DNA from 2 places in the Paenibacillus borealis genome. Region 1 is predicted to be linked to the other one. Evidence: predicted binding sites of a transcription regulator. Region 1 holds the regulator's gene; the other holds the start of a gene.
What was found. Region 1 encodes LexA, which represses DNA repair genes until DNA is damaged. Its sites were predicted from a motif close to CGAACATATGTTCG; they were not measured.
Positions count from the first base shown of each region.

Region 2: PBOR_RS02475 (YhjD family protein) is a predicted target of LexA. The motif match lies at 6,234-6,247, and genes of this name have one in related genera.

Region 1 is NZ_CP009285.1:4,665,019-4,681,275, reverse strand. Features, by position in the region: gene PBOR_RS19555 (hypothetical protein) at 21-245, shown strand; gene PBOR_RS19550 (hypothetical protein) at 298-483, shown strand; gene PBOR_RS19545 (hypothetical protein) at 564-785, shown strand; gene PBOR_RS19540 (hypothetical protein) at 966-1,523, shown strand; gene PBOR_RS19535 (L,D-transpeptidase) at 1,642-1,980, opposite strand; gene lexA (transcriptional repressor LexA) at 2,178-2,804, opposite strand; gene PBOR_RS19525 (LysM peptidoglycan-binding domain-containing protein) at 3,085-3,414, shown strand; gene PBOR_RS19520 (DUF896 domain-containing protein) at 3,525-3,734, shown strand; gene PBOR_RS19515 (hypothetical protein) at 3,782-4,309, shown strand; gene PBOR_RS19510 (HAD family hydrolase) at 4,344-5,129, shown strand; gene PBOR_RS19505 (FixH family protein) at 5,358-5,780, shown strand; gene metH (methionine synthase) at 5,959-9,336, shown strand; gene rnz (ribonuclease Z) at 9,563-10,513, shown strand; gene PBOR_RS19490 (TIGR01457 family HAD-type hydrolase) at 10,808-11,596, shown strand; gene PBOR_RS19485 (Fpg/Nei family DNA glycosylase) at 11,642-12,457, shown strand; gene PBOR_RS19480 (deoxyribonuclease IV) at 12,447-13,304, shown strand; gene PBOR_RS19475 (cyclic-phosphate processing receiver domain-containing protein) at 13,304-13,642, shown strand; gene PBOR_RS19470 (thioredoxin family protein) at 13,639-13,962, shown strand; gene PBOR_RS19465 (ABC transporter ATP-binding protein) at 13,962-14,744, shown strand; gene PBOR_RS19460 (SAM-dependent methyltransferase) at 14,741-15,808, shown strand; gene PBOR_RS19455 (serine/threonine protein kinase) at 15,930-16,257, shown strand, end outside.
Region 2 is NZ_CP009285.1:568,011-584,267, forward strand. Features, by position in the region: gene PBOR_RS02460 (Ger(x)C family spore germination protein) at 1-208, shown strand, start outside; gene PBOR_RS36005 (S-layer homology domain-containing protein) at 489-4,832, shown strand; gene PBOR_RS02470 (ASCH domain-containing protein) at 4,966-5,388, shown strand; gene PBOR_RS37620 (hypothetical protein) at 5,413-5,562, shown strand; gene PBOR_RS02475 (YhjD family protein) at 5,821-6,213, opposite strand; cyclic di-GMP riboswitch class I at 7,043-7,135, shown strand; gene PBOR_RS37280 (collagen-binding domain-containing protein) at 7,216-7,467, shown strand; gene PBOR_RS37590 (choice-of-anchor A family protein) at 7,397-10,501, shown strand; cyclic di-GMP riboswitch class I at 11,004-11,093, shown strand; gene PBOR_RS36765 (choice-of-anchor A family protein) at 11,174-13,036, shown strand; gene PBOR_RS02505 (alpha/beta hydrolase) at 13,312-14,277, shown strand; gene PBOR_RS02510 (inositol monophosphatase family protein) at 14,331-15,143, shown strand; gene PBOR_RS02515 (HD-GYP domain-containing protein) at 15,686-16,257, shown strand, end outside.

The DNA.
Region 1 (16,257 bases):
GTGTGCACTAAGGAGGAAAGATGTTGAATACTGCGTATAAAGTTCTTTCAAGTGATGCTGATATATTCGCGGCTGCGCTTGCCCAGGTGAAGGTCTATGTTGTTCAGTTGGTTGAGGGTAAGCCGCATGTGATTGCTGATTACGCCGGACCTGTACAGAAATGGACACCGGAGTATGTATTGCTGGCCGGAATGACCTACAGACGTGACGAATTTGAGTTCCGGGTACGTCTGCCCAAGAAGTAAAAGCAGGTAAACGCTTCCGGGTAACGAATTAGTAGTTGAGGAGGTGGTCGCAGTGAGTAAAGTTATTTTTGAGCTTCAGTATGTGAATGGGCAAATTGAAGAACTGGAATCTGTGTTTGAATCGGCGGCAGAAGCTAGAACCTATCTGACATCCGGTGGCTTAACTGGCTGGATTCCGGCGGGAGGCAAGTTTATTAATCCTGTAAATATTATCTCCATCAAGGTCAAAGAAAGCTAGTTATAATATTACTGCCAAATCACACAGTCTCCGAAGCAAATCCTTGCATTTCTTATACTATAAAACGTAAAAGAGGTGTAATGATGACGCAAAGAGAACGAAACAGAATCCGCAGAGCCATTAATGCCCTGCTCACACAAAGAGCAATTCTGCTGGAGAGACTTGAAGAAATCAATGAGAATCTGCGCAGAATTCCAAGCGGCACGCGTGCCAGAAGAGAACTGCTGGCTGCCAGAGCATCTATCCGTGAAGCGATTCGTTTAAACACTATTGCTATCCGGTTGTTACGCAGCGTGTTGTAGTCAGTCAGAGGATATGTATCCAGTCAAAGACATCCTTCCGGGATGTCTTTTTGCTTGTGATTGAGACTGTGAAAGGGGCGGAGTATAATTAAATGATGTAATGTATGCGATTACGGAAATACATATCAGGATAACATGATGAACAAGCTGCATAAGAGCTTGATTAGGAAGGTGAGAAGAATGGACGATCAATTACGCCAGCGTCTGGGATTACCGGAATTACACTATAATGAACCGCTGATTGATGGAGAAGCTGAGATCGCGGCAGGGACACCTGACTTGGAGGCAGCCGGTACGACCGTGCTGAATGTCTCCAGAGAAGATGTGGAGAAGGGACGGCTGGAGAACTATCTGCGTGAGTTCAAGAAATATGAGAAAAAGAAGCTGCAGGGCAAAATTACAATCATTTTCAATGGCTATGAGCAGGATCGCAGGGAGGTCTATCAGGTACGGGAGATTACGAATTGGGTTGACCGGCTGCTGAAAAACGTTCCCCATCTGTTCTATTTCCTCAGCAGGGACAATTACGCCATGCGGATTGCATTCTTTTGTCTGTCTGAGGTGGTGGGACGCTCCGGGATGGAAGTCTCCATCACCAAAGAGCAGGGACGCAGGCTAATCGAGAAAGTAACCAAGAGCGCAGTAGTCTATGCCAAAAAAAGCAAAGACTCATTTTCGGAGCAGTGGAGTCTGGCTGAAAGTATTCTGGAAGAGCTTGGCTACGAACAAACTGTTTAATAGGTTATCCAGAAGAACTCCTTTGGCGAATTTTGGCCAAAGGGGTTCTTCTGTTCCGCGTGGACATACAGGCAGGCGCAGCATGTTTTGCGGAACCGGCGGGTGTACACTAGGGCGGCTACTCCCTAATGGTCACACGGGTACCAATGGGGAGAATTGCAGCCAAAGCGACCACGTCCTGGTTATACATGCGGATACAGCCGTGGGAGACCATGTGGCCAATAGAGGAAGGGTCATTGGTTCCGTGAATCCCGTAATGCGGCTTGGACAGACCCATCCAGAAAGCTCCGAACGGTCCACCCGGGTTGGGCTGCTTATTAATGATCGTATATTCTCCTATGGGCGAAACGGTCAGCATCCTGCCGATGCCGACAGGGAATCCTCTGGTTACGGTGTCATTATCGAGCAGGTAAAGCATACGCTGTGAGAGGTCGACAATAATTCGATAATTGGGCATGGGGATCAGCACTCCTTTGTAATCAGGATATGTGCGGATGGCTGAAGCGGTTCGGGAGAAAAAATGCCGAAAAACCAACACGGGAACGAATGTTTGCATGTTGGTTTTTTGGCATTTTTCGCATTTTCAACAGGATAAAACCAGGAAAAAGGCTGCTTCGCTTCATGCGGAGCAGCCTAATTATGAAGGAGAAAGGATTAATGGATATCGCGGAATAATCCGATGACTCTGCCCAAAATAGTAACGCGGTTAAGGCGGAGAGGCTCATAAGCCGGGTTCTCCGGTTGCAGCCTGATATGATCACGTTCTTTGTAAAAGGTCTTAACGGTTGCTTCATCTTCTTCGGTCATCGCAACAACGATGTCACCATTGTCGGCAGTTTGCTGTTGACGGACGATGACGTAATCGCCATTCATGATACCGGCATCAACCATGCTGTCGCCGAGTACAGAAAGCATGAATACCTTGTTATCCCCTACGTAATGAGTAGGTAGCGGGAAGTAATCCTCGATATTCTCTGTAGCAGTAATGGGAACACCAGCAGTAACCTTACCAATTACAGGGATACGGGTAACCGTCTGGACGAATTGATGTACATTCTCTGAATCTTCCTGACCGAGCAATTCAATCGCACGCGGTTTCGTAGGATCGCGCCGGATCAGGCCCTTCTTCTCAAGCCGGTCCAGATGACCGTGCACTGTAGAACTGGAGGCCAGGCCAACAGCTTCGCCGATTTCCCGAACAGACGGAGGATAACCCTTGCTGCGGACTTCGTTACGTATAAATTCCAGGATCGCCAGCTGGCGACTCGAAATCTTTGACATCGGAATCAACCCCATATACTATGTTTGGGAAAATTATAACATAGAACTGCCGTTCGTACAAACATAAGTTCTAAAATGAGGAAATTGCAGGCCAGATAATTAAGGGAACAGTTGTTCGAAAAAACTATTGATCAAAACACATGTTCGTGTTATATTATTTTCGAAAGTAAGAACAAGTGTTTGGAGGTCGATATTAATGTTAAAATACAGCACATACAACAGTATCTACAACGAGGATGTCAAGGTGTCCGCTCCCGGTAATCCATTACCCCATATTCTAATGAGAAAGTTCAAAGATAAGACTCTTCATCTGCTGTCTGCACTCACAACCTTATTCCGCCAGATCAGCTTCATTAAGATTACTCTGGTTCTGTTGCTTATGATTTCCGGATTTACAATAGTGGGGAATGTGTTCGCCGGTTCTGTCTCTTTAATGAAGCCGGAGAAGCGGATCGTGGTTGAACACGGAGACACCTTGTGGAGCATTGCGCTGAAGAATAAACCGGATGATATGAAGACTGCTGTATATATAGAAGGAATTAAGAAGGCAAATGGTCTGAAGGACAGTGGAATTAAGTCCGGAGATATACTGTCCGTGCCGGTATATTAAGTGAAAGAAGCATAGTGGTGTTCGACTCGGAGAGCTTTCAGGGGGTAGACCTTGACAAGCTCTTTTTCTCATGGCAAAGTTAGAATGAATTTATAGGGGAGGGGAAAGTATTGAATATTGACGAATTGGTCGCACGCATCAATGATTTGGCACGCAAACATAAGAACGGCGGCCTGAATGAGGAAGAATTGGCAGAACGTGCCAAGCTTCGCGAGATTTATCTGGGCAACATCCGCAGCAACTTCCGGGCCCAGCTTGATACCATTGAAATTGTGGATAATCCGGAGCATGAAGAAGGCAACAACGGACGTAAAGCTTAGTCTGCAGCCTTTTCATAGATAATACAGGATGACTAGGGGGAACTAACATGGCCCGTTCTTGGGAAAGAATGGTTCAACGCAACACCAAGCAAGTTAATCAGCAAAGAAAGAAGCAGGGGAAAGAGACGATTTACGGGGCAAGCTCCAAAGCTGCTGCAAAGAGCGTCGATATTTTTAAAGGCCGGAATATTGTATTCCCAGTAGTGTTATTACTGCTTGGTATTATGTTCTGGGTAGTCGGTTCCATTGATGATGCTAAAGGAAGCGGGATTCTGGCCAACTGGCTGGGGGTTGTACTGTACTTCCTGCTTGCCGCGCTGTTATTCTTCCGCCGTCCGTTCCTTAAGGTTGAGCGTGCCCGCCTGTCTACTATTAAATACAACCGTGAACGCTTTCTGCCTGCGGCGGAAATCGAGAAGATTACCTTGTCGCGCAGCGTGGTCACCATTAAGTATAAAGGCAAGCGCAAGCAGTGGATTTTCTCCAAGCTGATTAACCGTTATGACACTGCTGCTATGGCTGAACGCCTGGAGCAATTCGGCAAGAACAACAACATTGAAGTAGTGCACGAATAGTAAGATAGACCAGCATAGGGAGTGGGAGAACGAAATGCCGATTACCGCCGTACTATTTGACCTTGACGATACACTGCTATGGGATGATCGAAGTGTGGAAGAAGCATTCCGCTACGCCTCTGAGGCTGCAGGGGATTCCGTTGATCCGCAAGAGCTTGAGCAGGCGGTGCGCAGAGAAGCACGTGCGCTGTATGAGTCTTACGAGACATTTCCGTTCACGAAGCTGATCGGGATCAATCCATTTGAGGCACTATGGGCCAATTTTACTGCTGGAGAACAGCCGGAATTCCGGCAGCTGGAGCAACTGGCTCCGGCCTACCGCATCGAATCCTGGCGCCGCGGGCTGGCTTCCCTAGGAGTGGAAGACGAAGCGCTGGCGGCACGCCTTGCTGACAAATTCGCCGCTGAGCGCCGCAGCCGTCCCTATATATACGAAGAGACGCTTCAGGTGCTGGATGAGCTGCGCGGCAAGGTGAAGCTGCTGCTTCTGACGAATGGCTGTCCGGCACTCCAGCAGGAGAAGCTTGATGGTGTACCTGAGCTTATTCCGTATTTTGACCATATTGTCATTTCCGGAAGCTTCGGCAAAGGGAAACCGGACAAGACTATCTTCGAGCATGCGCTCGGACTGCTGGATATTGCGCCTGAGCAGGGGATCATGGTCGGAGATAAGCTTACAACTGATATTCTCGGAGGACTGACTGCGGGTCTAACGACGGTCTGGATCAACCGGACTGGCAAGACCTCTGACCCGGACATTACTCCGGATCATCAGATCAGCCATCTTTCGGAGCTTCTGCCATTGGTGCACTCCCTATAACGGAATTAGATGAAGCCGGTATCCTCTCGCAGGGTATTGGCTTTTTTGATATATCCACATTGATAGGGACGAATGTAGTTCATGTATATGACTATTCTCATGAAATAGGGCGGTTAACGAAGCTTATTTCCGACAAGTTGAATAAAATGTGTATAATAAGAAAGAAAGCGATCTGACTTTCGTTGTCAGCGTTAAGATGAATCTATCGAAGAACCGGGAGGGCTCCAGATGATTAAGCCAAGATTGCGCAGAGGTCTCATTTGCATGGTTATGGGTATAACGCTTGCCGGCTGTTCAGGGAATAATGAAGAGGATATGCATATGCATGCAGCTGCTGATTCCTCAATGGTACCAATCAAGGTGGAGTTAAGCTGGAGCCCGGAAGAAATATCGGTTAACGACAAGGTTACTTTTAAAGCTGTCGTTAGTCAGGACGGCGAAGTTGTAGAGGATGCCAAAGAAGTAATTTTCGAAATTGCAGATAATGCAGAGCCCGGCAAGAGCACTCAGCTGCAAGGGGCCAGTGACGGAGAGGGAGCTTATGTAAGTGAACGTACATTTGAGCAAGCCGGCAGCTATACGGTCACTTCCCATGTTACTGCCCGGACGCAGCACTCCATGCCGTCTAAAGAACTCACGGTGCAGCCATAGTGAGTTGATGAGCCGTAGCTAAACAATCAATACTAATAATGCAGGGTGGAAAGGAAGGCTTTCCGAATTCCCTTTATTCTGCTAAACTTACTCTAATGTTTTACTGGGGGGATTGAAAGTGGCCAAATTCACACTTGCTGAAAGCTTGCAGCAACGCATACTGATACTAGACGGAGCCATGGGCACGATGATTCAACAGGTGCCGCTTACCGGAGATGATTTCGGCGGGGATGAGCTGGATGGCTGTAATGAAATGCTGGTGCTTACCCGGCCGGAGGTGATTCAGGATATTCATGAGAAATACCTGGAAGCCGGCGCGGATCTGATTGAGACCAATACATTCGGCGCCACCTCTGTGGTGCTTGCAGAATATGATATCCCGCAGCGGGCCCGGGAGATTAACCTGGAGGCTGCCAGACTTGCGCGTAACGCCGCAGATAAATATGATACACCTGATCGCCCTAGGTACGTTGTAGGGGCAATGGGGCCGACCACGAAGACGCTCTCTGTAACCGGGGGAGTCACGTTCCAGGAGCTTGTGGACAGCTATGAGGAGCAGGCGGTCGCGTTGATTGACGGCAAGGTAGATGCCCTGCTGCTGGAGACTTCCCAGGATACGCTGAATGTGAAGGCCGGAAGCATAGGCATCCACAACGCCTTCGAGAAAAGCGGAATTACACTGCCGGTGATGATCTCAGGTACCATCGAACCGATGGGGACTACGCTTGCGGGACAGAACATCGAGGCCTTCTACATTTCGCTGGAGCATCTTAAGCCGATCTCCGTCGGATTAAACTGTGCGACCGGACCCGAATTCATGCGCGATCATATCCGTTCGCTGTCGGCCATTTCTTCAGCAGCGGTAAGCTGCTATCCGAATGCCGGGCTTCCGGACGAGAACGGCAACTACCATGAATCTCCAGATTCACTTGCCCGTAAGCTGGCCGGCTTCGCCGAGAAGGGCTGGCTGAACATTGCCGGCGGCTGCTGCGGCACTACCCCGGATCATATCCGGGCGATGGCTGAAGCTCTGTCGGCCTATCCGCCGCGCGGGCTTGAGGGCAATCATCCGCCGGCACTCTCCGGCATTGAGCCAGTGTACATTGAGAGTGACAACCGTCCCTATATGGTCGGTGAACGGACCAACGTGCTGGGATCGCGGAAGTTCAAGCGGCTGATCGTCGAAGGTAAGTACGAGGAAGCTTCAGAGATTGCCCGCGCCCAGGTGAAGAGCGGAGCGCAGGTCATTGACGTCTGCGTACAGGACCCTGACCGTGATGAGACGGAGGATATCAAACGGTTCCTGGAACTGGTAGTGAAGAAAGTCAAAGTCCCGCTGATGATCGATACCACCGATCCGAAGGTAATTGATCTGGCCCTGCAATATTGCCAAGGGAAGGCGATTATTAACTCCATTAACCTTGAAGATGGTGAAGAGAAATTCGAGCTCGTAACTCCGCTGATTCATAAATACGGTGCTGCCATCGTCGTGGGCACAATTGATGAAACCGGACAGGCGATTCTGGCTAAGGACAAGCTGGAGGTTGCCAGACGCTCTTACGATCTGCTGGTGAACAAATACGGGCTGGCCGCTGAAGATCTGATCTTTGATACCCTTGTATTCCCTGTCGGAACAGGCGACGAGCAGTATATCGGTTCTGCTAAAGAGACGATTGACGGTATCCGTCTGATCAAGGAAGCTCTGCCTTCCGTTCATACGATTCTGGGCATAAGCAATGTGTCGTTTGGACTACCGGAAGCAGGCCGTGAAGTGCTCAACTCGGTATTTCTCTATGAATGCACCAAAGCCGGGCTGGATTATGCGATTGTGAATACGGAGAAGGTGGAGCGTTATGCCTCCATTCCTGAAGAGGAACGCAAGCTTGCCGAACAGCTGATTTATAATACGAATGACGATACTTTATCTGCGTTCGTAGCGGCTTTCCGTGGTAAGAAGGTCGAGAAGAAAGAGAAGATATCCAATCTCTCGCTGGAAGAACGTCTCGCTTCGTATGTCGTTGAGGGAACTAAGGAAGGTCTCATTCCTGACCTGGACGAAGCCTTGAAGTTATCCGGTCCGCTTGAGATAATTAATGGTCCGCTGATGGCGGGGATGTCGGAAGTCGGCAGATTATTCAATAACAATGAGCTGATTGTGGCTGAAGTACTGCAAAGCGCCGAAGTGATGAAGGCTTCAGTCGGTCATCTGGAGCAGTTTATGAAGAAGGATGAGACCTCTGTTAAAGGAAGAATTATGCTCGCAACCGTTAAGGGCGATGTGCATGATATCGGCAAAAACCTTGTGGAGATCATCCTCTCCAATAATGGTTATGAGATCGTCAATCTGGGTATAAAGGTTCCGCCAGAGAATATAATCGAAGCCTTCCGCAAAGAAAAAGCTGATGCCATCGGTTTGTCCGGCCTCCTGGTGAAGTCGGCACAGCAGATGGTACTGACTGCGCAGGATCTGCGGGCTGCCGGGATCGACGTGCCGATTATGGTCGGCGGTGCGGCATTAACCCGCAAGTTCACCAAGACCCGTATCCGCCCTGAATATGACGGCTTGGTATTATACGCCAAGGATGCTATGGATGGCCTGGATATTGCCAACCGGCTGATGAATCCGCTGGAGCGGGGCAAGATTGAGGAAGAGGTACGCCAAGAGGCAGAGGCTGCCGTAGCTGTGGCTCCGCAGCAGCCGCTTCCTGAGCTGACGCGTGCGGTCCGCTCCAAGATTTCGGCGGATGCTCCCGTGTTTACCCCGCCGGATCTGGAACGTCATGTCCTGCGCAATTATCCGCTCGGACATATTATTCCTTATGTGAACATGCAGATGCTGCTTGGCCATCATCTGGGGCTGCGCGGTTCCGTCGAAGCCCAGCTGGCAGCCGGAGATGCTCGTACAGTAGAACTGAAAGAAACCGTGGATGATATTCTGCATCAGGCGATGCTGGAAGGCACTATTGTCCCGCATGCCATGTATCAATTCTTCCCGGCCCAGTCGAGCGGAAATGACATCCTGATCTATGACCCGCAGAACCCTGCCAACGTGCTGCATACCTTCACCTTCCCGCGGCAGAACGTTGAACCGTATCTCTGCCTCGCGGACTTCCTGAAGCCGGTAGAGAGCGGCATTATGGATTACGTGGGATTCCTGGTCGTTACTGCCGGCCATGGTGTGCGCGAATTATCAACTGAGCTTAAGGACCGGGGGGATTATCTCCGTTCCCATGCCCTGCAGGCAGTGGCACTGGAGGTAGCGGAAGGTCTGGCAGAACGCGTCCATCATATGATGCGGGATACCTGGGGATTCCCGGACCCGGCGGATATGACGATGAAGCAGAGGCACGGGGCCCGTTATCAGGGAATCCGGGTATCCTTTGGCTACCCGGCTTGCCCGGATCTGGAGGATCAAGGACCGTTATTCAAGCTGCTGTCTCCGGAGGATATCGGAGTTCATCTTACCGAAGGCTTCATGATGGAGCCGGAGGCTTCGGTATCAGCAATGGTATTTGCACATCCTGAAGCGCAGTATTTCAATGTGGAGAAGCTGTAAACTGCCCTGATTGATCATCACCCGTCAGAAGGGCCTGTGCCCGTCATAGCGGAACCTCCCGTCACCGGGAGGTTTTTTGCTGGGTATATAAGAATTTATATGTATCGCTTATAGGCGATTCCATTTGAAAGATGCTTTCAGTGTCAAAACAGAGTAGAATTCTTTTCATAAGAACCGGCATCATAAAAATAAGGCACTTAGTACGAGAGAAGAGAGGAGGGGCAGAATGGAAATATATTTCTTGGGAACGAATGCCGGGGTGCCGACACTGCAGCGGAATGTAACCTCAATCGCCCTCAGGCTGCTTGAAGAACGGCGCACGTTCTGGATGTTCGATTGCGGAGAAGGGACACAGCATCAGGTTCTCCGTTCACCGCTGCGGCTGGGCAAGCTGGAGAAGCTGTTTATCACCCATTTGCATGGTGACCACTTGTTCGGCCTTCCGGGGCTGCTGTCGAGCCGCGGCTATCAGGGCGGTACATCACCGCTTACCGTGTATGGACCTCCGGGGATCAAAGCTTATCTGGATATTTCATTATCTGCAAGCCAGTCGCGAATCCCCTACAAGCTTGAGATTATCGAGCACAGCGGCGGGCTTGTGTTTGAGGATGACACGTTCAAGGTTGAGGCGGGACTGCTCGAGCATAGAATTGACAGCTATGGGTACCGGGTAACGGAGAAAGACAGTCCTGGAAACCTCGATGCAGAGCTGCTTAAGAGTTACGGGCTGAAGCCGGGACCGCTCTACGGCAAGCTGAAGAGAGGTGAAGATATTACAACTGAAGATGGGATTGTGATACGGGCAGCGGATGTAATCCATGCGCCGAAACGCGGCCGCATTGTTACTATTCTGGGCGACACCCGTCCTTGCCAGGGAACACTGCCGCTGGCACAGGATGCTGATCTGATCATTCATGAGGCTACCTTTGCCCATGACCTGGCCGATATGGCTTATCAGTATCATCACAGCACTGCCCGGCAAGCAGCGGAGCTGGCACGTGAGGCAGGGGGGCGTGAACTGCTGTTGACCCACTTCAGCTCGCGTTACAGCTCGCAGGAGGAGCTGATTCCGCTCCTGGAAGAGGCCCAGGCCATCTTCCCGGCTACACTGCTGGCAGAGGAATTCTGCACCTTCCCGGTCCACCGGAGAACCCCTGGAAATGCCTCCGGGGAATGAATTATTTTCCGGGAAAGCGCAGGAAATGACAGGGCTATGCCAAAAAAAGCCTGCCGGTACAGCGGTTCGCTATCGTTCGACGAAGTATGTTAAATTTTAAGTAACAGTTGGCCGCTGAGCATACGAAGCAGTAGAGAAATTGGCGAAACGAAGAAGCTGAGAAGTGAGCCTCGCGGGTAATAAACTCAATAACGGCGCGTTATTCCGGAAAGCGTTAGCGGATTTTCAAAATTGTTTATGACATTAACTATTAATATAATAAATTAAATAAACGGGATTCAAACAGGGGGAATTATGAACAATATTGGTGGTTTATTAATTGATCTGGACGGAACCTTGTATCACGGGGGCCGGATGATTCCGGATGCAGAACGGCTAATAGCGGCGCTGCGCGCAGCTGCAGTTCCGTTCCTGTTCGTCACGAATAATTCTTCACGCACAGCGGCAAGTGTTGCTGCACATCTGCGCGGGATGGGGATTGATGCGCATCCGGAAGAGGTCTGCACCTCGTCGCTTGCTGCAGCGCGGTACATTGCTGAGGAATCACCGGGAGCAACCGTGGCGATACTTGGAGAAGAGGGATTGGTGCAGGCCTGTGCGGAGGCGGGGTTGACCCGGGTCACGGAGAATCCGCAATATGTTGTCCAGGGGATCGACCGTTCTTTTACATATGAATCGCTGGCACGGGCTTCGCGCTGGATCAGGGAAGGTGCCAAGTTCGTGCTGACGAATCCGGATCTGATGTTACCCTCTGACGACGGAGTGATGCCCGGTGCCGGAACCATTGGAGCTGCGATTGAAGCGGCTAGCGGTGTTTCCCCTGTAGTAATCGGCAAACCGGAATCCCATCTGATTACTTATGCGACTTCACTGCTGGGCATTACGCCTGAGGATGCGGTTGTAGTCGGGGATAACATGCGTACAGATATTTCTGCCGGTGTAAATGCAGGCTGCCGCACGATACTGGTGCTCACAGGTCTGACCACACGCGATAATCTGGAGCACTATCAGACTATTACAGGAGTTACGCCTGATGAAATTTGTGCTGATTTAGCTGAACTTATGGTTCTGCTCGGTGTATAATGACAAAGGTATGCCTTTTACCAACCTGGAAGGGACGATGACAATATGCCGGAATTGCCGGAAATGGAGAATTACAGAAAGCTGCTGAGCCAGCATCTAATAAATGTTCCAATTACGGGGGTAACCGTAAACAGAGAAAAAACAATCAATATGGAGACAGCGGATTTCGTGAACGGTCTGGTTGGCGCGCGTATTGTGTTCGTAGAGCGCCGTGCCAAGCATATCCTCTTCCATCTGCATGACGGAAGAAGACTGCTGCTTCATCTGATGTTAGGCGGACTTTTGTTCTATGGTACAGAGCAAGAGCGTCCGGACCGGACTACTCAGGTTGAACTGGCTTTTGGAGAGCATATCCTCTATTTCATGGGCCTGCGCCTGGGATATCTGCATCTCCTGTCTGTTAAGGAAAGCGAAGCGGCAATGGGTAAGCTTGGACCGGAGCTGCTGGACCGGAGGATGACGGCTGAACGCTTCGCCGGACTGCTCAAAGGACGCCGCGGTGCGCTGAAGAGTCTGCTGGTCAACCAGCATGTTATGGCCGGAATCGGCAATTGTTATGCCGACGAGATTGCCTTTGAAGCAAGACTTCTGCCTTCTACGCTCGTTCAGAATCTGTCACCGGAGGCAGTGACCCGGCTGTATGACAGTGTGCGCAAGGTATTGACGGAGGCAACCGAGATTGGCGGTTATATGGAAATGCCTTTCATGACCGGAGATACGGTTACCGGCTCTTACAACAATGCTTGTAAAGTGTACGACCGCGGCGGCGAACCCTGCCTGCGCGGCGGGGGAACGATACTCAAGACAGAGCAGTCCGGACGCAAGGTATTCTATTGCCCCGATTGCCAGCATGACGCTTAATCCCGGTATAGGGGCACATGTCAGCATACGCGGCGGATACGGGCAGGCTGCCCGGTTCGCCAGGGAGAGCGGTGCGTCATGTTTTCAATATTTTCCGAAGAATCCGCGGAGTCTGAAGCTTAAGCCGGTGGACTACAGGGATGCGCGCAGCTGTGCCGATTATTGCCGGGATCAGGGGATGGTCTCGATTGCCCATACCCCTTATCCTACCAATCTGGCCGCAGATCCCGCAGGCAGAGCCATTATGGCTGCTTCGCTGCGCAATGATCTGGAGATCGCCGAGGCTTGCGGTTCCCTGGGCATTGTGGTGCATTTCGGCCATTTTGCCGGAATGGAGCCATTACAAGGTTATCAAAATATTATACAATGTATAAATGACACCCTGTCAGGATGGGAAGGCCAGACAAAGCTGCTGATCGAGAATATGGCTGGCAATCACGGCCATGAAGGCATGACGCTGGAGGAGCTGGTCAAAGTCCGTGAGCTGAGCCGCTATCCGGACAAAATCGGCTTCTGCTTCGATACCTGTCATGCCTTCGCATCAGGGATTTGGAATCCTCAGCATACTGATGAGCTGCTGCAGAGGGGAGAAGCACTCGGCTACTGGCCGCATCTTGCTGCCGTACATCTGAACGACTCCCTGTTCCCCTGCGGCTCCAGGCGGGACAGACATGCCCAGATCGGGCAAGGCCATATTGGCGGGAAGGCGCTCAGGGAGCTGCTGACCTCTGTTCCCCTGCGCAAGGTGGCAGCGGTTGCGATGGAAACGGAAAAAGGTCCTGACGGCACTCACAGGGCGGAAATTGCTGAAGTCAGGCATTGGTTTGAAGCGGAGGATGAATCGTGATGAATATATATATGGACGATATGAGAAGACGTCCTTCCGGTTTTGCATTGGCCAGAACCACCGGAGAATGTCTGCTGATGCTGCGCAGCGGCCCGATTGATGTTCTGTCGCTTGATTATGATATGGGTCCGGATGATTTCAGCGGCGGTGAAGTGGCCAAAAGGATGGTACTCGAAGGATTATTCCCGCGGGAAATCTATCTGCATACCTCCAGCCTTGAGGGCCGCAAGGAAATGTACGAAACCTTGTATCCGGCCGTACCTGCAAGTACACTGCTTCATAACGGCCCGCTTGGGTTTGAGAGGCTGCAGGAAATTGCTACAGGTGCGGCCGGATGAAGGACATGAATCAGGACGAGCTGATGGAGCTGCTCGGAAGACCGGGAGAACCTCTCGTAGTGTTCTTGTATACCCCGCTGTGCGGAACCTGCAAGGCCGCAAGGCGTATGCTGGAGGTTGCGCAGCATCTGCTTCCGCCAGTACTTCTGATTGCAGAAGGAAACGTAAATATGCTGCCCGGACTTGTAAACGCGTATCGTATATCCAGTGTGCCTGCACTGATGGTAGTGCCGGCGGACCGCAGCGCTGAACCGGAAATCTTGTATTCAATGGGCTCGGTAGAACGGGTACTGGATTACATAAGGAGAGTGACCTCATAATGATTTCTTTACAACATCTTTCCCTGCGCAGGGAACAAAGCCTGATTCTTGATGATGTGTCTCTGGAAATGAAGCAAGGCGAGAACTGGGTAATTCTCGGTCGTAACGGCTCCGGTAAAACCACTTTGCTGGAAATGATGACCGGATACCTGTTTCCAAGTAAAGGTTCCGTTGAAGTACTGGGTTACAAATTCGGACAGTGTGATTTACGCGAGGTGCGCAAGGAGATCGGCTATATCGGTCCTTCCCTGATGGAAAAGCTGTCGCTCACCGATCCCGTATGGGAAGTTGTTGCAACTGGTGCGTATGCTTACCTGCGTTTCTATCAGGCCATTCCGCAAAGCGTACAGGATCAGGCGCTGAAGCTGCTGGACGATATGAATCTTAGCGAACTGGCTTATCATCCGTTTGGTACCCTGTCCCAGGGAGAGCGCAAGAAAGCGATGCTGGCACGCTGCCTGATGGCCGAGCCCAAGCTGCTGATTATGGACGAGCCTTGTGCCGGTCTGGATCTATTTGAACGCGAGAAGATGCTGGCTGAGATAGACAAGCTTAAGCAGCACAATGTTGCTGTAGTGTATGTAACACATCATGTGGAGGAGATTGTACCGCTCTTCACCCATGTGGCGCTGATCCGTGACGGGAAGCTGGCAGGAGCCGGTCCCAAGGAAGAAGTGCTGACCAGGGAAATGCTGATGGACACTTTCGATATACCCGTTGATGTTGAATGGGATAGCGGCCGTCCCTGGATTAAAATAAGACCTGGAGGCACATCGAATTGAATGATTTTACGCAAGAACCCCTCGAGCCCAACATAGCTCCTGACGAAAAAATAATTTCAAGATACATCTGCACCGCGAATCACGGCTTTGCTCCCTATGCACAAGAGGAGCTGCGCCGCCTGTTCGGAGCGGTGAAGAGTACCTTGCTGCTGCCGGGGGAAGTGTTCCTGGCAACGCTGGAAGCGGAGCCCGAAGAGGTATCGCGGATGCTGGCACAGAACTTGCCGATCTTCCTGCGGCATATCCAGCCCGTACAGTTCCAGGACACAGGCGATATGTCTGCTATGGAAAGGCTGGCCGTATACTTAAGCCGCCGGACAGAGCTGGAAGGTGAGAAGGTCTCGCTGCATGTCCGCAAGGGCAGCACTTCCTTCTGGGAAGACAGCCCGGGAGAGCTGCGCGAGTGGCTGCAAGCCCGGCTTGACAGTCTGGGTGCCGAATTCACCGTGCAGGACGCTGCATGGGTGGTGTCCGTCTATGCAGACGGAGAAGCGCTATATGCCGGTGTATCCCGGCCGGAAGAGAACCTCTCCAGCTGGAACGGCGGGATGATCCGCTTCCGCAAGGAGGACGGTCAGATCTCACGGGCTAAGTTCAAGCTTATGGAGGCGGAGAAGGAATTCGCCATTCCGTTCTACAGCTTCAGGAATGCGGTAGATATCGGCGCTTCCCCGGGCGGTTGGACCTCGTTCCTGCTGGAACGGGGCCTGAAGGTAACTGCTGTGGATCCGGCGCTGATGCATGAATCGCTGCGCAATCATCCGGGACTCAAAATTCTGCGCAAAAATGCCGGAGAGGTCAAATTCCGCGAGAATGAATTTGACCTGCTGGTCTGCGACATGAGCTGGAGCCCCAAGCTGATGGCCAAGCTGGTTACCGGACTGCTCCATAGTCTGACTCCGGGCGGTACGGCCATTGTCACGGTGAAGCTGATGCATAAGAAGCCGCTGGCGATGATCAAAGAGATTATTGCCATGTTCGAAGGTGAGCGGATGCAGATTCAGCGCGCGAAGCAGCTGTTTCACAACCGCGATGAAATAACACTTTATATGATTAAATATTAATTTGGATTCATGGATAAAGGGAAAGCATCCCGTTATCTGCACCGCCGGCTGCATGCCGGTTTAAGGTGCGGATGGCGGTTGCTTTCCCTTTTTTTTGTTGTGAAAATGAGGAGGAGAAAAGATGAATTTCGCAGGTAAACTGACAACCGGTCAAATTATTGGAGGACGTTACTGTATCAACGGAATTATTGGTAAAGGAGGGATGAGTCAGGTGTATCTGGCAGAGGATTTGCGGCTGCCGGGGAAGTACTGGGCAGTTAAGGAAAGTGTGATGCGGGAAGGAGGGATACGTAGCGTTGGAACCATCCAGGCGGAGGCGGAGCTGCTGATCTCACTAAATCATCCTAAGCTGCCGCGGATTGCCGACTTCTTCCCGCCGGACCGTGACGGCTATAGTTATCTGGTAATGGATTACATTGAAGGGGTGACACTTCATCAATACATGATTG
Region 2 (16,257 bases), 4.1 Mb from region 1:
GGCCTTGGGATCCGATGTCTTGGGTGTGGGCATGCTGTTTCGTCCTGAATTATCTGAAAAGCAGTTGAAAGACTGGAAATCAAAGTGGTACCCGAAGCTGGAACAAGAGATTGACGTTAAGATCAATGTACTTAACGAAATTTATTTTAAAGAGAACGTAACCGAACAAGGGGAGCGGGGACGCATGCTAAAAAAAGAGGCGGAATAATAAAGGGCAGTATCCCTGATTTATTCAATAATAGCGCGGCTTTCCGGAATTCCGGGAGCCGCGCTTTTTTTATGGATAAGGGCGATCCTCCAACCTTCTTCTAACCTCCGCCCTACCCTTAGAGCCATCCCCGGTTTCATGTTCTGATAACCCTCATGTTGTTAGGTAGCAAGAGAGGAGTTTACGTAAGACTGCTCATTTGTGAACATTCTGAAAACATTATGCAGTTAGAATGAACCGGTATGCAAATAATAAGTATTACGAATAAGGAGGCAATGAATTGAGGAAATTTATCACCAAGTCACTTTCAATGGCGCTGATCCTGATCATGGTATTGGGACTCGGGACCAATGGATTGACTGCTCTGGCGGAGAATGTCAACGAGGGTGCGCTTCAGAGTCAAGCAGATCAGCCTATTACATTGCTGGAAGGTAATTCAAACTGGAAGTATGTTGATGACGGACAGGATCAAGGCACGGTGTGGCAGGCCGTCTATGACGACTCCAGCTGGAACACGGGACAGGCCCCCTTGGGTTACAAGGATAATGGCAGCGGAGTGAGTACTGCCGTATTTGGCGGTCTGAAGACCAATATTAGTTATGGCAGCAATAAATCGGATAAATACCGGACTTCGTATTTTCGCACGAATGTCAATGTGGATATAGAGCAATTAAGCGGTTTTGATAAAATCGAAGGGACGATCGCGTTTGATGACGGCGTCGTCCTGTACTTAAATGGTGCGGAAATTTATCGTGAAGGCATGCCTGCCGGAGCGGTAAATTATTTAACCGGGAGCACTTACTCCAACAGTGACCCCAATGTCTCCAAGGTTAATCTGACAGATATTGTGAAGGCGAACCTGAAGGACGGGGACAATGAACTTGCGGCAGAGGTTCATCAAGCCAATGCAACCAGCTCGGACCTGTACTGGGATATGAGCCTGACCGCCTATCCTGCGGCTGGACCTGTGCTTCCCGGTGAAGGCAAGCCGGAATCCGTCGCACTGACCTTTAACGGGGATCCGCAGACCAGCATGGGGTTTGCCTGGTATGCTCCGGAGGCGGTAACAGGCACTAAGCTTGAGGTGGTGGAGGCTGCCAAATTGCAGGGAGGCGGGTTCCCGGCGGAGGGTCTGCTTACCTTCGAAGGTACATCGTCAACTGCGAACGTCTACCAGTCCAAGGCAGATAAGTCTGCCGGGAACGCCTCAGTGATCTCCAGCCATAAAGTAATTGCGGAGAACCTCCGGCCGGGCACGAAATATGCCTACCGGGCTGGCGATGGACAAGACGGCAACTGGAGTGATGTTGGAACCTTCACAACGGAAGCTGCGGAGAACGCACAATTCCAGTTCCTGTACACTACTGATTCCCAGGGTACCACTGAAGCGGATTTCGACATCTGGAACCACACTCTGCAGGAAGGGTTAAGTGAATTTCCGGATGTGGAATTTATTCTGAATTCAGGAGATCTGGTCGATAACGGAGATTTGGAGGAGCAATGGGGCTGGTTCTTCGAGAAGCCGAAGGATATTCTGCAGAATATTCCGCTGGTTCCTTTGGTCGGCAATCATGAGAGCAAGAGCTACAGCAATTATACCGGACATTTCAATCTTCCGGATGTTTCTAAGACAGGCGCTAAACCGGATGGCTCGGTGTATTCACTTGATTACGGCCCGGCGCATTTTATGGTTCTGAACACAGAGTATTACGGAACAAGCTCCAGCGCGGAAAACAATGAAATCTATAATAAACAAGTGGAATGGCTGCGCAGTGAGGTAGCCAAGTCAGATAAGAAATGGAAGATTGTGCTGCTGCATAAATCTCCATATTCGGTAGCTAACCATACCAAAGATACCGATGTGCTGTTCTACCGTGCCCAATTGACGAAGGTCTTCGATGAGCTGGGCATCGACATGGTCATTGGCGGACATGATCATACGTACACCCGAAGTTATCAAATGCTGAATAATGTGCCTTTGACGAATATTGTTCCGGATTCAAACGGCACAGTTACAGATCCTGACGGGACGCTCTATCTGATTACCAATGCTGCGGGCAACAAGAAATACAACGTAGCTTCAGGTACCTTCCCGTTCGCAGCTAAATACGAGCAGCCCGGCAAGGAAATGTTCACCGGGTTCACCGTTTCCGCGAACGAATTAAGCTACAAGGCATATACAACGACAACCGGAGGAACAACGGACCTCTACGACAAGTACAGCATTCATAAGTCGGACGTGACCGTTCCTTCCGTTCAGAATGCACAAATGGTTACTGGCGCTGACGGCAAGCTGACGTTGACCTGGGAGGCGCCGGATACGGGGCTGCCGGTGAACGGCTACCGTATTTATGAGAACAATGATCTCCTTGGAGCCAATTGGACTACGCTGGTCTCAACGGAGCCGGGAAAAACGGCTTACAGCTATACAGTCGATAATCCGGATCCTGCGCTGGACTACCAGTTCATGATTAAGGCAGTAAGCGGCCGGAATTATTCCGCGGCAGTGACGGCCGGCCAGCCTGCGGTGAGCAAAGTGACTGTTACCTATTATGGGGATCCGCGCAGTTCCAAGGGATTCACTTGGTATACACCGCTGAGCGCGAAGAACAGTGACTTGCAGGTAGTGGAAAAAACGCAGGCTGCACCGGACTTTACCGGAGCCGGTACATTCAGCGGCCGTTCTGCAGTCTCCACTAATGCCGCAGGAGAACTGGTGCACAAGGCAGAGGCAACGGGGCTGAAGGCGGACACCGCTTATTATTTCCGTGTGGGCGACATGTCGCTGGGAATCTGGAGCACGGCAGGAACCTTCCGTACAGCGCCTGAGTCTGGCGCGTTCACATTCGTTGACCTGGCGGATACACAGGCGAAGACTGAGGATGAAGCGATTCTGTCCTCACAGACTCTTGCTAAGGCTCTGGCGGCGGTGCCTGAGGCACAATTTGTGGTTCATAACGGAGACATTGTGGACACGGGAACTAACGAAACTCAGTGGGACTGGCTGCTGGGCCATTCTCAGGACAGTTTGCTCAACACCACAATAGTTCCTTCTGCCGGCAATCATGAAGATGAAGCCAATGCGTTCTATGAGCATTTTGATATCCAGGAGGCGCCAGGCTCGGCAACGGAGACCGGAGCTTATTATTCCTATAATTTCAGCAATGCCCATTTTGTGGTGCTGAACAGCAATGAAGATTCCGAAGCCTATGCGAATTTCAGTACAGATCAGGTGGAATGGCTCAAGGCAGATGTGCAGGCGGCTAAGCAGGCCGGAGCGCGCTGGATTATTGTCAATATTCATAAAGGGCCTTATACAACCTCCAATCACGCTACCGACAAGGATATCATTGGCGCAAACGGAGTGAGATCGAAGATCGCGCCGCTTATGGCGGAGCTGGGCATCGACTTTGTACTGCAGGGGCATGATCATATCTATGCCCGCACGAAGCCTATCCAGGCAGACGGAACTGCCGCAGCCACCGACATAATCACCGAATCCCTGAATGGGGCAACGGTGGAATACACTGTGAATCCGGATGGCTCCATCTATCTGATTCCAGCCACAGCCGGAGCGAAGGTATATTACAAGAACAAGAAAGCTGAACTGGGCGAGGCCTATTACAACCTCTTTGAAGTGGCTGACGAGAATCATGCTGCACCGTACGGACCGGACCCGGGCGACAGCTCGCGTCCGAAACGCGGCCAGATCCAGAACTTCGTAGGCATTACGGTCGACGGTGACAAGCTGACTGCAGTGTCCTATGAAATTGACCAGAACAAGAATAATGCTGAGCCTTACATTATTGAACAGTTCGGTATCCTTAAGCAGGAGGAGACCGGAGGAGAAACGCCGGAACCGGTTGAACCGACACCAACGCCGGATCTGTCGACACCAGCGCCTTCTACACCGACACCTGCGCCAACATCGGCACCGACTTCGGCTCCTGCACCTGGAGGGTCGACTGGTACCGTAGCAACGCCGACACCAACGCCAACGCCTTCTGCTACACCGGCGCCTGTACCGGCAGCCACTGCTGCACCATCGGCTGCACCGGCAGGAAGCGGAAGCAGTCCATCGGCCAATCCGGTATTGTCTGATGTAGGCAGCCACTGGGCAGCATCGGCTATTCAAAAAGCGGTTGCGGCCGGCTTCGTCAACGGATATGCGGATAATACCTTCCGCCCGAACCGGGAAGTGAACCGGGCTGAATTCATCACGATGCTCGTCCGCGCGCTGAAGCTTCCGGACAGCGGCGCCGGAGCCTTCAAGGATATGAATGATATTCCCGCTTGGGCCAGAGCTTATGCGGCACAGGCTGCAGCAGCGGGAATTGTCAGCGGTTATGCTGACGGTACCTTCCGTCCTGAGCAGAAGCTGACCCGCTCAGAGTTAACAGTAATGATCGTGAGATCACTGGGAGTAACAGTAGATCTGCAGGCCAAACTGAACTTTGCAGATGCCGGTGACATTCCTAAGTGGGCAGCCCCTTATATTGCCGCAGCTGTAGAGAAAGATCTGATCAGCGGCATCGGGCAGAACCGGTTTGCCCCTAACCAGATTGCAACGCGGGCTGAAGCAGTGACCCTAATAGTTAATCTTCTGGAGAATCAGGTGAACTAAACGAAGAGGTGAGCTTTACAAACAGGTACAGAACTTTATAATGAGTATTATCCCAAGAAATGATATGCAGCGCGGCTTCCTTGATATGGGGGGCTGCGCTTTTTGTTTAGGTATCTGAGGAGGCAGGGCAAGCATGAAATGTCTGACGATTCGCCAGCCTTGGGCAACTTTAATTGCGCTGGGGGAAAAGCAGTTCGAAACCCGTTCATGGCAGACGGCTTACCGGGGGGATTTGGCCATTCATGCCGGTATGCGGGTGGATAAGGCCATATGCGGAACAGAGCCCTATCAATCGGTGCTTGCCCGCTACGGCTTCACTGCCGACAATCTGCCATCCGGGATGATCATCGCGACCAGCCGCCTGGCTGATTGCTGCGGGGTTACGGTGGAGCAGGCGCAGCAGGGCTGGCCGGGCGGGAATGAACATGTCTTCGGCGATTATGCTGAAGGCCGGTTTGCCTGGAAGCTGGAGGAGGTTGTTCCGCTGGCTCATCCTATACCCGCCAAGGGACGTCTAGGCTTCTGGGAGTATCCCGTTCTTGAAGGGGAGCAGTGAGCCTGCTGGAGCAGGATTATAAGGGTGAACGCCAATAATTATTTGTGCGGACTCGCTGTTAGCGGGAATGAAAGGGACCGCCTGCGGGTAATCTTTTTATATATGGAAAGTTTGCTCTGTGCGGCAGTTGCCGCAGGGGCCAATCCGAACCGCCGGGAAGGGGCGTATGCATAAGGGATGGGCAGCCTTCTTATCGCATGGCTTTGTATGCTTTGTTTGTTTATTGCCTTTAAGGATCAAGTGAGCCGGAGGATTTTGTACCCGGTAGCTGTAGTGGTTATTTTTGGCACGCTGGGGTATTGGACGATTTTAATGTAATTTTTATCTGGGTATCAGCTTATTTTCAGGTAGGGGATGTATATTGGGGTTACCAAACATCCCCCGGTGTAATATGGTACCCTGAGGTCCTGCCAATCCTGGCGGGCCTCTTTTTTATTTGATTCTGTACCCCCCCTTAAGGCTGTGGGGATCGGGAATGTCGAGTCCCAGATATCTCCGCATGCGGATGGCAGCTTGGGCGGCAATGACATCATCCAGCAGCAGCATCCGTTCATGGTAACCCCTGCAGACATATTTAGCCTCGACGCCAACTTCCAGCTTCTGCTGCTCATAGACCGTCAGACCACGGGCTCTCATCCCGGTACGGACATCCCGCAGGTCGGCTGTGGCTGCATCCGCTGCTGTCCGGAGAACCTCCAGGTAAGGAGCGGGTGTGCGCAGCTCTGAGGATATAATGGAAGCATCGCGTTCAAAAGCAGATAAAATGAGCGGCAGCAAAATGTAGGATTTCACCAGCAGATTGTCCTGGCTCTCTGCTCTGTGCATCAATCTCATCTCCTCTTACGGGAACGTATATTCGTATTTTAACTCGAAGTTCAAAAAAAAATCAATGGTATTTATAAATAAGGACTATTAATGTGACATAATTCACAATAAAATAGGAAAAATTATTTTATATTAAAATTGAAATAATAAAGATTAAAAATAAATCAGTACAAAAGGAGAATGGCAATGAGTCATGAAGGAAGTCTCCGCCGCGGTCTGGTATTCGGTTTGGTCCTTAGCGTTCCGCTCTGGGTATCAATGATTGGCTGGATGCAGCTGCTCTAAAAAAATGGATTCCTCCGTGTGCAGATTTTTCAGCCATCTATGCAAACTCCCTAGAAATGTCGATTGAAGACTGCTGCCAGGGTTTGCTTAGGCGCCAGTTTTTGTGAAAATATATGAATATCATAGAGCCATTACTATAAAAGTGCTCTCCGGTATGAGCGGAAAACGGGTGTTGTCCTTAAGGGGGATGGCGCCCGTTTCTTCAGGTGCGGATAAGAAGCGGTATAAGGAATAATAGTAGGACTAATATACTAAATTTTAATAGTTAAAATTGCGAGATAATATTTCTGGAAACAGGAAAATTTACTGCGACAAATTGCCGGGAATCTCGACCTGTTTCGGCAGTGAGGTATATTTGTCAATATTAAAAACCCTTATATATAAAGGTTTTTTTTAATTTTTTCCTCGAAAAAATATCGGTGAAGTGAAATGGAAATATATTGACAATATGCCAGCTGGCATCTAAACTAAGCTTAGTTCTAAAGTAACAAATATCACAGATTTAAGTGTGGCATTACATAAGCTTTTCCAATTTCATATCTATCATGTACAAACGCAAACCGTTTCGAAAGAGCGGGACGCAAAGTCAGGAATCTGATGCCCCTTAAGTCCGGGCTATGGTCGTCCGGCCGCCGTGAAGCTAACCCTTCGTGGCGGTCTTTTTTTGTTATAGTTCTGCGGCGGATTCATAGAATAGTAAATAGGAGGTGTGGACTATTGGGAAAAAGAGTGCGTAAAACGGCCGCTTTCATTCTGGCGGGCGTGCTGACCGTAAGCAGCGTCTTCACTTGGGGGACGGAGGTAAGGGCAACATCTGGTGTACCTTACACTCCAACGCCGGTCTTAGGGATTGCCGGGAATTTTAATGCTTTTATCTTCGACGATTTTACGCAAGGCAATGATCAGATTGAAGGCCGTCTTGCAGCGGGGGGGGGATATTACTCTCTCTGGAGGTTACGGGGTAGCTAGGGCATACAGGAACTCTCCAGCCACAGATGTACTCGTTGCCGGCAAGAAATTTAAACATTCGGGCAGCGGAGAAATCTACGGCAACGTTGTGTATGGGGACAGCCTTGAAGCCAATGAGCCTAGTGTGAACATTATAGGCGCGAAGAAGCAGGGAAGCACGATTGATTTCCCGGCTGAGAAACAGTATCTGATCTCTCGTTCCGCAGAATACGGGGCATTGTCCGATACGAAAGAGATTGGTAATAATAATTATGGAACACTTACAATAAGTGCGCCGGATTCTTTCAATGTAGTTCATCTGGATGCTTCAACGCTGGCGAGTACAAATAATATTCAATTTAATATTGCCCAGAATGCCACGTTGATTATTAACATAAGTGGAGCTACGGTCAATGTGCCGAGTTTTGCAATGAATAACGGGAAAGCGAGTCAAGTGCTGTTCAATTTCTACGAAGCAACCAAGGTAAATATTGCATATACAACCTTTTTGGGGACGATACTGGCGCCTAAAGCAGATGTCAATTATTCCGGAGCAGAGCTTTATGGAACTCTGATTGCCAAGTCTTTTAGCGGCGGGGTAGAAATGCACCTTGGAACGTACCAGGGAGATGGGCCGCCACCAAGTCCGACGCCGACCGCAACACCAACACCGAGCCCGTCGCCGACACCAAGCGCAACACCAACACCAAGCCCGACACCAGCCACAACGCCAACACCAACACCGAGTCCGACACCAACGGTGAAGCCGACCGCAACACCAGCGCCGACACCGACCGTGAAGCCAACGCCAACGGTAAAACCAACACCGACGGTAAAACCAACGCCAACACCTAAATGCACTCCAACGCCAACACCAACAGTGAAGCCGACACCAACAGTGAAACCAACACCAACGGTAAAACCTACCGCAACACCGGCGCCGACACCGACAGTGAAGCCAACGCCAACGGTAAAGCCGACACCGACAGTGAAGCCAACGCCAACGGTAAAGCCAACACCGACAGTGAAGCCGACGCCGACACCTAAGTGCACTCCAACACCAACACCAACAGTGAAGCCGACACCAACAGTGAAGCCGACACCAACAGTGAAGCCGACACCAACAGTGAAGCCGACACCAACAGTGAAGCCAACGCCAACAGTGAAGCCGACACCAACAGTGAAGCCAACGCCGACAGTGAAGCCAACGCCGACACCAACGGCTGAACCGACACCGACACCAACGGCAGCACCAACGCCGACACCGACGGCAGCACCAACACCAACGCCAACGGCCGAACCAACGCCGACACCAACGGCAGAACCGACACCAACGCCAACGGCTGAACCGACACCGACACCAACGGCCGCACCAACGCCGACGCCGACACCAACGGCCGCACCAACACCAACACCAACGGCAGAGCCGACACCAACGCCAACGGCTGAACCGACACCAACGCCGACGGCCGAACCGACACCAACACCAACAGCCGCACCAACACCAACGCCGACGGCCGAGCCAACACCGACACCAACGGCAGAACCGACACCAACGCCAACGGTAGAGCCAACACCAACACCAACGGCAGCACCAACGCCAACGCCGACGGTCGAGCCAACACCAACGCCAACAGCAGCACCGACACCAACGCCAACGGCAGAGCCAACACCAACGCCAACGGCCGAACCAACACCAACGCCAACAGCAGCACCGACACCAACACCAACGGCCGCACCAACACCAACGCCAACGGCCGAACCAACGCCGACACCAACGGCAGAACCGACACCAACGCCAACGGTAGAGCCAACACCAACACCAACGGCAGCACCAACGCCAACGCCGACGGTCGAGCCAACACCAACGCCAACAGCAGCACCAACGCCAACGCCGACGGTCGAGCCAACACCAACGCCAACAGCAGCACCGACACCAACGCCAACGGCAGAGCCAACACCAACGCCAACGGCAGAGCCAACACCGACGCCAACAGCAGCACCGACACCGACGCCGACGGCCGAGCCAACACCAACGCCAACAGCAGCACCGACACCAACACCGACGGCCGAACCGACACCAACACCAACGCCGGCACCAACGGCCGAGCCAACACCAACGCCAACGGCCGAGCCAACACCAACGCCAACAGCAGCACCGACACCAACGCCAACGGCCGAACCAACACCAACGCCAACAGCAGCACCGACACCAACACCGACGGCCGAACCGACACCAACACCAACGCCGACGGCCGAACCAACACCAACGCCAACAGTAGCACCGACACCAACGCCAACGGCCGAACCAACACCAACGCCAACGGTAGAACCAACACCAACGCCAACAGCTGAACCAACACCAACGCCAACAGCTGAACCAACACCAACGCCAACGGCCGAACCAACACCAACACCAACACCAACGCCAACGCCAACGGTAGAGCCGACACCAACACCAACACCAACGCCAACGGTAGAGCCGACACCAACACCAACACCAACGCCAACGGTAGAGCCGACACCAACACCAACGCCGACGGTAGAGCCGACACCAACACCAACGCCAACGGTAGAGCCGACACCGACACCAACGCCGACGGTAGAGCCAACACCAACACCGACACCGACGGTAGAGCCAACGCCTACTCCGACACCAACACCAGCACCGACATCACCACCGGCACCAGTGCCATCGTCTGCACCGCCTGTCTTTATTAATGTAGTGCCGACGCCGACTCCAATAATCGGTTATATCGTAAATCCCGATACAATAATCATTGATGATCCGCTGCCTTTGGGCCCTGTGGCAACAGCAACACCTCAGCCGTTAGTGGTGAAACCAAGCCTAACCCCAACACCATCAGTAACACCAAGCCCGACGCCGGTTGTGACCATCATTGATGAAAATATTCCGTTAGGCAATGTGCCTGCGGATGCTACGCTGCCGAAGACTGGTGAATCAAGTCCGGCTCCTTATTATTTGGTTGGTATAGCTCTTGCAGGATTGGGGATATTCCTTAGTAGAAGATCCAGAACAGATAAACGTAAATAAATGCAATCCGTAAGATCTTTATGAAAGATTGTTGGTAGCACCGCTGAATCGGGAAAAGGCTGCTTTGGGAGAAGACGTTCTCCCGAAGCAGCCTTTTTTATAACAATATATATTTATTTCTATATTTCTCGTGAAAGCGAATGTGCTAAGGGAAACGGAGTTGCGATTTTACGGCTGTCAGAGTTATTATTTAAGTTTAAATTTACAATATGAAAATTAGTTCTTTTTACATAGTTTCAAAAATACTATAAAGTCGAATCCGAGGGAGTATAGGGATTAGGGTTTTGGGCGGAAAGACTAAGCTTTCTATTGAAAAAACCTTTTGTAACAGTACTTTGGAGCGGATCGGTAGATATAATCTATTGCCAAATGTTTCAAAGGATTTCGTTGACAATAAGCCTAGATAGCGGATAAACTAAAATTAGTTCTAAAGTAACTAATGTCATAGACTTTAGTATGGAAGTTTGATTTAGTACATAATTTCACAATCTAATAGTTCACTGACGTATAAACGCAAACCGTTCGAAAGAACGGGACGCAAAGTCCAGGAGTCTAAAGCGCGATGAAGCGCAACGATCGTCCGACTGCCGTAAAGAGAGTATCCCTCTTTCCGGCGGTCTTTTTTTGTTATAAACGTGGCCTATATCTATATTAACTGTGAGGTGAGTCTGTATGTTCCAATTAACTAAATTCAAGCGTCTTATGGTGTTCGGACTTATAACAGTTCTGATTGTTGGAGGCGGCGGAATCATTTCACTGGGGAGCATTTCAGTTAGAGCCGAGGGGGCTTCTCTGCCGGGCAATGCGTCCAAGTATAATGTGTTCATATTGGGAAGTGTCGATGCCTACAGAAGCGATATTGAAGGCAGATTAGCCGCAGGCGGAAATGTGAAACTAAGTGAGGGTTACTCGGTGGGGCACAAACTAAGCTCTCAGGAAACGCAGGAGGCTTATTCTCTTGTTGCCGGGGGCGATCTTTACTATGAACGTGGAGAAACTGTCGGAGACGCGGTGTACGGCGGGAAATACAGCGGTAGCGGCGGCCCCCGTAATGGTACAGGAACCTTACAGCTGATAGCGAACGCCATAGACTTCACAGCCGAATTCGGCTTGCTCCGTGATAAATCGCAGCAGCTTGCAGGGCTTCCTACAAATAGTACTACAACTGACGATTATGGCAGTCTGATTCTCGTAGGTACAAATTCAGATGTTAACGTATTTGTTGTCAATGGCAGTAAGCTGTCTAGTGCTAATGGGCTGAGAATCGAGATTCCCAGCGGTTCGACGGCTGTAGTAAATGTATCGGGCACTTCAGTTACGATGAAAAATATGGGCATTAGAATTAATGGCAGTGATAATAAGGACAACTCTATGAATAGCAAAGTGCTATATAACTTCAGTCAGGCAACCCATCTTCAAATTGAGAGTATCGGAGTTATGGGTTCTATACTGGCTCCATATGCCTCCATTCAATTCAATAATGGTCAAATCAACGGAAATTTGATCGGAGCTTCGCTCTCAGGAACAGGAGAATCTCACCATGTTCCTTATAAAGGGCAAGATCCGCCGGAATCAACAGCAACGCCGGCAGTGACGCCGACGCCAACAGCGACACCGACGCCGGAATCAACAGCAACGCCGGCAGTGACGCCGACGCCAACAGCAACACCGACGCCGGAATCAACAGCAACACCGACACCAGAAGCAACGGCAACACCGACACCAGAAGCAACGGCAACACCGACAACAACGCCAACGGCAACGCCGACAATAGCTCCAACGGCGACACCGACAGCGGTACCGACACCAGAAGCAACAGCAACACCAACAGCAACAGCAACGCCAACAACAACGCCGACAGCGGCGGCAACACCGACAACAACGCCAACGGCGACACCGACAGCGGTACCGACACCAGAAGCAACACCAACACCAACAGCAACGGCAACACCAACACCAGCGCCGACGGCAACGCCGACAACAGCGCCGACGGCAACGCCGACAGCAGCACCAACGGCAACGCCGACAACAGCGACACCAACGGCAACGCCGACAACAGCGCCGACGGCAACGCCGACAGCGGCACCAACGGCAACGCCGACAACAGCACCAACGGCGACACCAACAACAGTGCCGACCGCAGCACCAACGGCAACCAGCACGAGCGTATTTGTTCCAAGCTTCGTGTTTCCGACATCAACTGCTCCGGTAGTGATTGGGACTATTGTGACTGATACTACTATCAATGATGACCCTGTTCCTCTGGGGCCGGCGGCATCACCTGTTGTGACGGTGCTGCCAACAGCGCCACAGCCGGTTGTAGCGGAGCCTACACCAGCACCTGCACCAGCGGCGGGACCGTCGCCTGAAGAAATCATTATCGATGACGAGATTCCTCTCGGCAGTGTGACTGCAGAGCAAACCCTGCCGCAGACGGGTGAATCAAGTCCTGCACCGTACTATATTACCGGTATCGCCCTTGCCGGTCTGGGCCTGCTTCTTAGAAGAACGGCCAGGGCGAACAAGCGAAAATGATTCACTTAAACGAAGAACATCAGGGTAAAAAGTGATTAAGCCGCTGTTTTTGGACGAAGGCTGCTGCCGGAGAGATATTCTCCAGGAAGCAGCCTTTTTGTATACGGGTGGCGTATTCTATCTGTAGCTTACCACTTGGGTGAAGAAGGTAATGCCGGACTCCCGGCAGTGTTTTTAGTTGAACGGATACCGTGCTATACTAGGCTCAAATTATTCATAAGCAAAAATTCACATTCCCTTAAAGGGAGGGTTGCTTACTGAGAGGGGGAACGATTATGTGGAGTATATACCTGCTAGTAATACTGGCTGTTGTTGCCGGGATTGTGGCGTATGCCGGATTCTATTTCTATGGAGTGGCTATTAAGCGGGCTCCCAAGGAATTCCTTGGCAAGACACCGGATTTGAAGGTGGACCCGCCGGTAGCCGGAGCTTCGTGGGGGGAAGGTGCGGAGTGGGTGGCGCGGCAGAACTTCCGGGAAGTGGAGCTGGTCTCGGAAGATGGCCTGAAGCTGAGAGGCTACTATCTGGCTTCAGAGCGTGCTGCGGGCCGTACCGTAATCATTGCCCACGGTTATTCCGGCAAAGCTAAGGATATGGGGGCAACCGCCAAAAACTATTATGACAACCTAGGATATAATGTGCTGCTGCCCGACGCCAGAGGCCACGGGAAGAGCGAAGGGGACTACATTGGCTTCGGTTGGCCGGAGCGCCGTGATTATCTGCAATGGATCGGGTTCGTTCTGAAGGAGACTGGGCCGGAAGCGCAAATTGTACTGCATGGCGTATCTATGGGCGGAGCGACGGTACTGATGACGGCTGGAGAAGAGCTTCCTCCGCAGGTCAAATCCATTGTTGCTGATTGCGGATATACTTCGGTCAAAGCACAGCTGTCCTACCAGCTGTGGCGGATGTATCATCTGCCAAGCTTCCCCTTTGTGCAGAGTGCCAGCCTGGTAACCCGGATGAAGGCCGGTTATTATTTCGGCGAAGCTTCAGCGCTGAAGCAGGTGCGCAAAGCCCGGGTGCCGATTTTATTTATTCACGGAGATGCGGATAAGTTTGTACCTTTTGCTATGATGGATGAGCTGTATAGTGCCTGCAAGAGTCCGAAGGAGAAGCTGGTGGTGCATGGAGCGGGGCATGGTCTTGCCTATGATACGGATAAAAAGGAATATGTTCGCACTGTAGGCGAATTCGTGGAACGATATATACACAGCTGTTCAGAGGAAATAAAGTATTAGACTGGCAGAAATGCTCAATAAGATTACGCACTGTAAGGAGGAATGGGAACGGAATGAATTTTGACCTTCGAGAATTAGCGTTGTTTGCAGAACAGGCTGTAACAAAAGCAGGTGACACAATTTCCGGATTGCGCAGTCGGGAACAAATTGAAGTGAATTTCAAGGATGATGGTGAACTTGTGACATCTGCTGATTTACTATCGGAAAGAATCATTCAAGAAGCCATAATAGGTAAATTTCAAGGTCATCGAATTCTTTCGGAAGAAAATGGAGTACATAACTGGGATGATTTCAAGTTTGACGGTCCGGTTTGGGTGATTGATCCCTTAGATGGAACGGTTAATTTTGCCCGGAACCTACCGCATTACGGCCTTTCATTGGCTTTTGCCCTTGATGGCGTAGTCCTGGCAGGAGCAGTATATGCGCCAGATTTGAACTGTACTTATGTTGGGATTAAAGGGAGAGGCTCCTATTGCAATGGTGAGCGTTTACGAACTCGTACATGTACTTCACTATTAGATGCTGTCATTGGCACAGGTTTTCCTCATGATCCGGCCAAAGTGCAGCCGGCAATCGAAAGAGTGAACCGGCTCAGAAGAAACTGCCGTGACATTAGGCGTTTTGCTGCGCCAACAGTAGACATTTGTTATGTGGCGTCCGGAAAATTAGATGCGCATACGGAAAGTCTTTCACCGTGGGACGTAGCCGCCGCAGGCTTGATTGCACGGGAGGCGGGCGCATTGAGTTGCAATGTACAAGGGGTGCCAGATGACATTCCTGCTGAACTTTATGGTGAAGAGGTCGTATTCACGACACCTGGAATCTTCGGGGATCTCTTGACATTATTGCGGAAGGAATCAGAATAAAAGGCTCAGTGTCCTTCAACATTGTTGTACGTGTGATTCAGTCTGAAAAAGTCCCCGGAACGTAGACGCGCCCGATATCCGCAAACAGCGGGTATCGGGCGCTTATTATGTTCCACACATGGGGCCTTTCCCTGCGTCAGGGAAGCAGCACAGCCATGTCTTATCGGTATATGAATCCCCCGCCGTTTGTTAGCGAAACGGGTGTCGTTGTTCCTTGTTTATTTCCAGCAGCCGTGTGGCGAGAGAAATCCTTCCAATACGACAAAAGCCCTACCTCTCTTTTGTCCTTGCGGCTCCGTGGCCGCGCCAGTGCGAATCGGAATGCTATGTTCGAATTTAATCTCATAAAAAGGAAGAGTACTGCAAGAAAACGTAAGATTTAGTGTCCAAACTGCCGATAATAGAGACAAGTGATTTATCGGCCTGACATCTTCTTGATGGGGATAAACATACTCGAAAACAAATATTCTATTATTATAACATGTGTCATATAGGAATGCAAGCGGATATTGGGCTGAGGCCGGGACGGGAATGATGGACAGATGAGACTATACAGAATATTCATTAAAAATCAGATCCGGAATTATATATTCGGCTCAGTAGTAGCGGTGCTGGCAGTAGGAAGTCTGATTCTGCTATCATCTCTGGAGATAAGCAGCATAGAATATTTCCGGCTCTTGCTTGTGCTCGGGCTGTCATTTATTATCATGGCGGTCATGGAGATTGGTGTTTTTCTCAATCAGATCAGACCGATCCGCACAGCACTGTATGAAGAAAACCTGACATTGCCAATGCTGGAAGAAGCGTATCTGCATACACATCAGATGCCGAGGCGTGCCGTTCAGCGGATTATGGGGCCGCATCTTCTGGGCCTCTCCCTGCCGGCCTGCCTGATGACATTCTGGATGATTTACAATGGCTGGATTACGGTTCCGTATTTCTATCTGATCCTGGCTGTGTGCGGAGCCATTCTTGTGGCATGCATGCATGCGCTAATTGAATTTTTCCTGACCTGTACGGCCATTATTCCGCTGATCAAAGAATTCAGAAACCGGGCGCTGGAGCAGTATGGTATTGATTTCTCTTTGGAAGGCCATGTATTTGTGCCGATCCG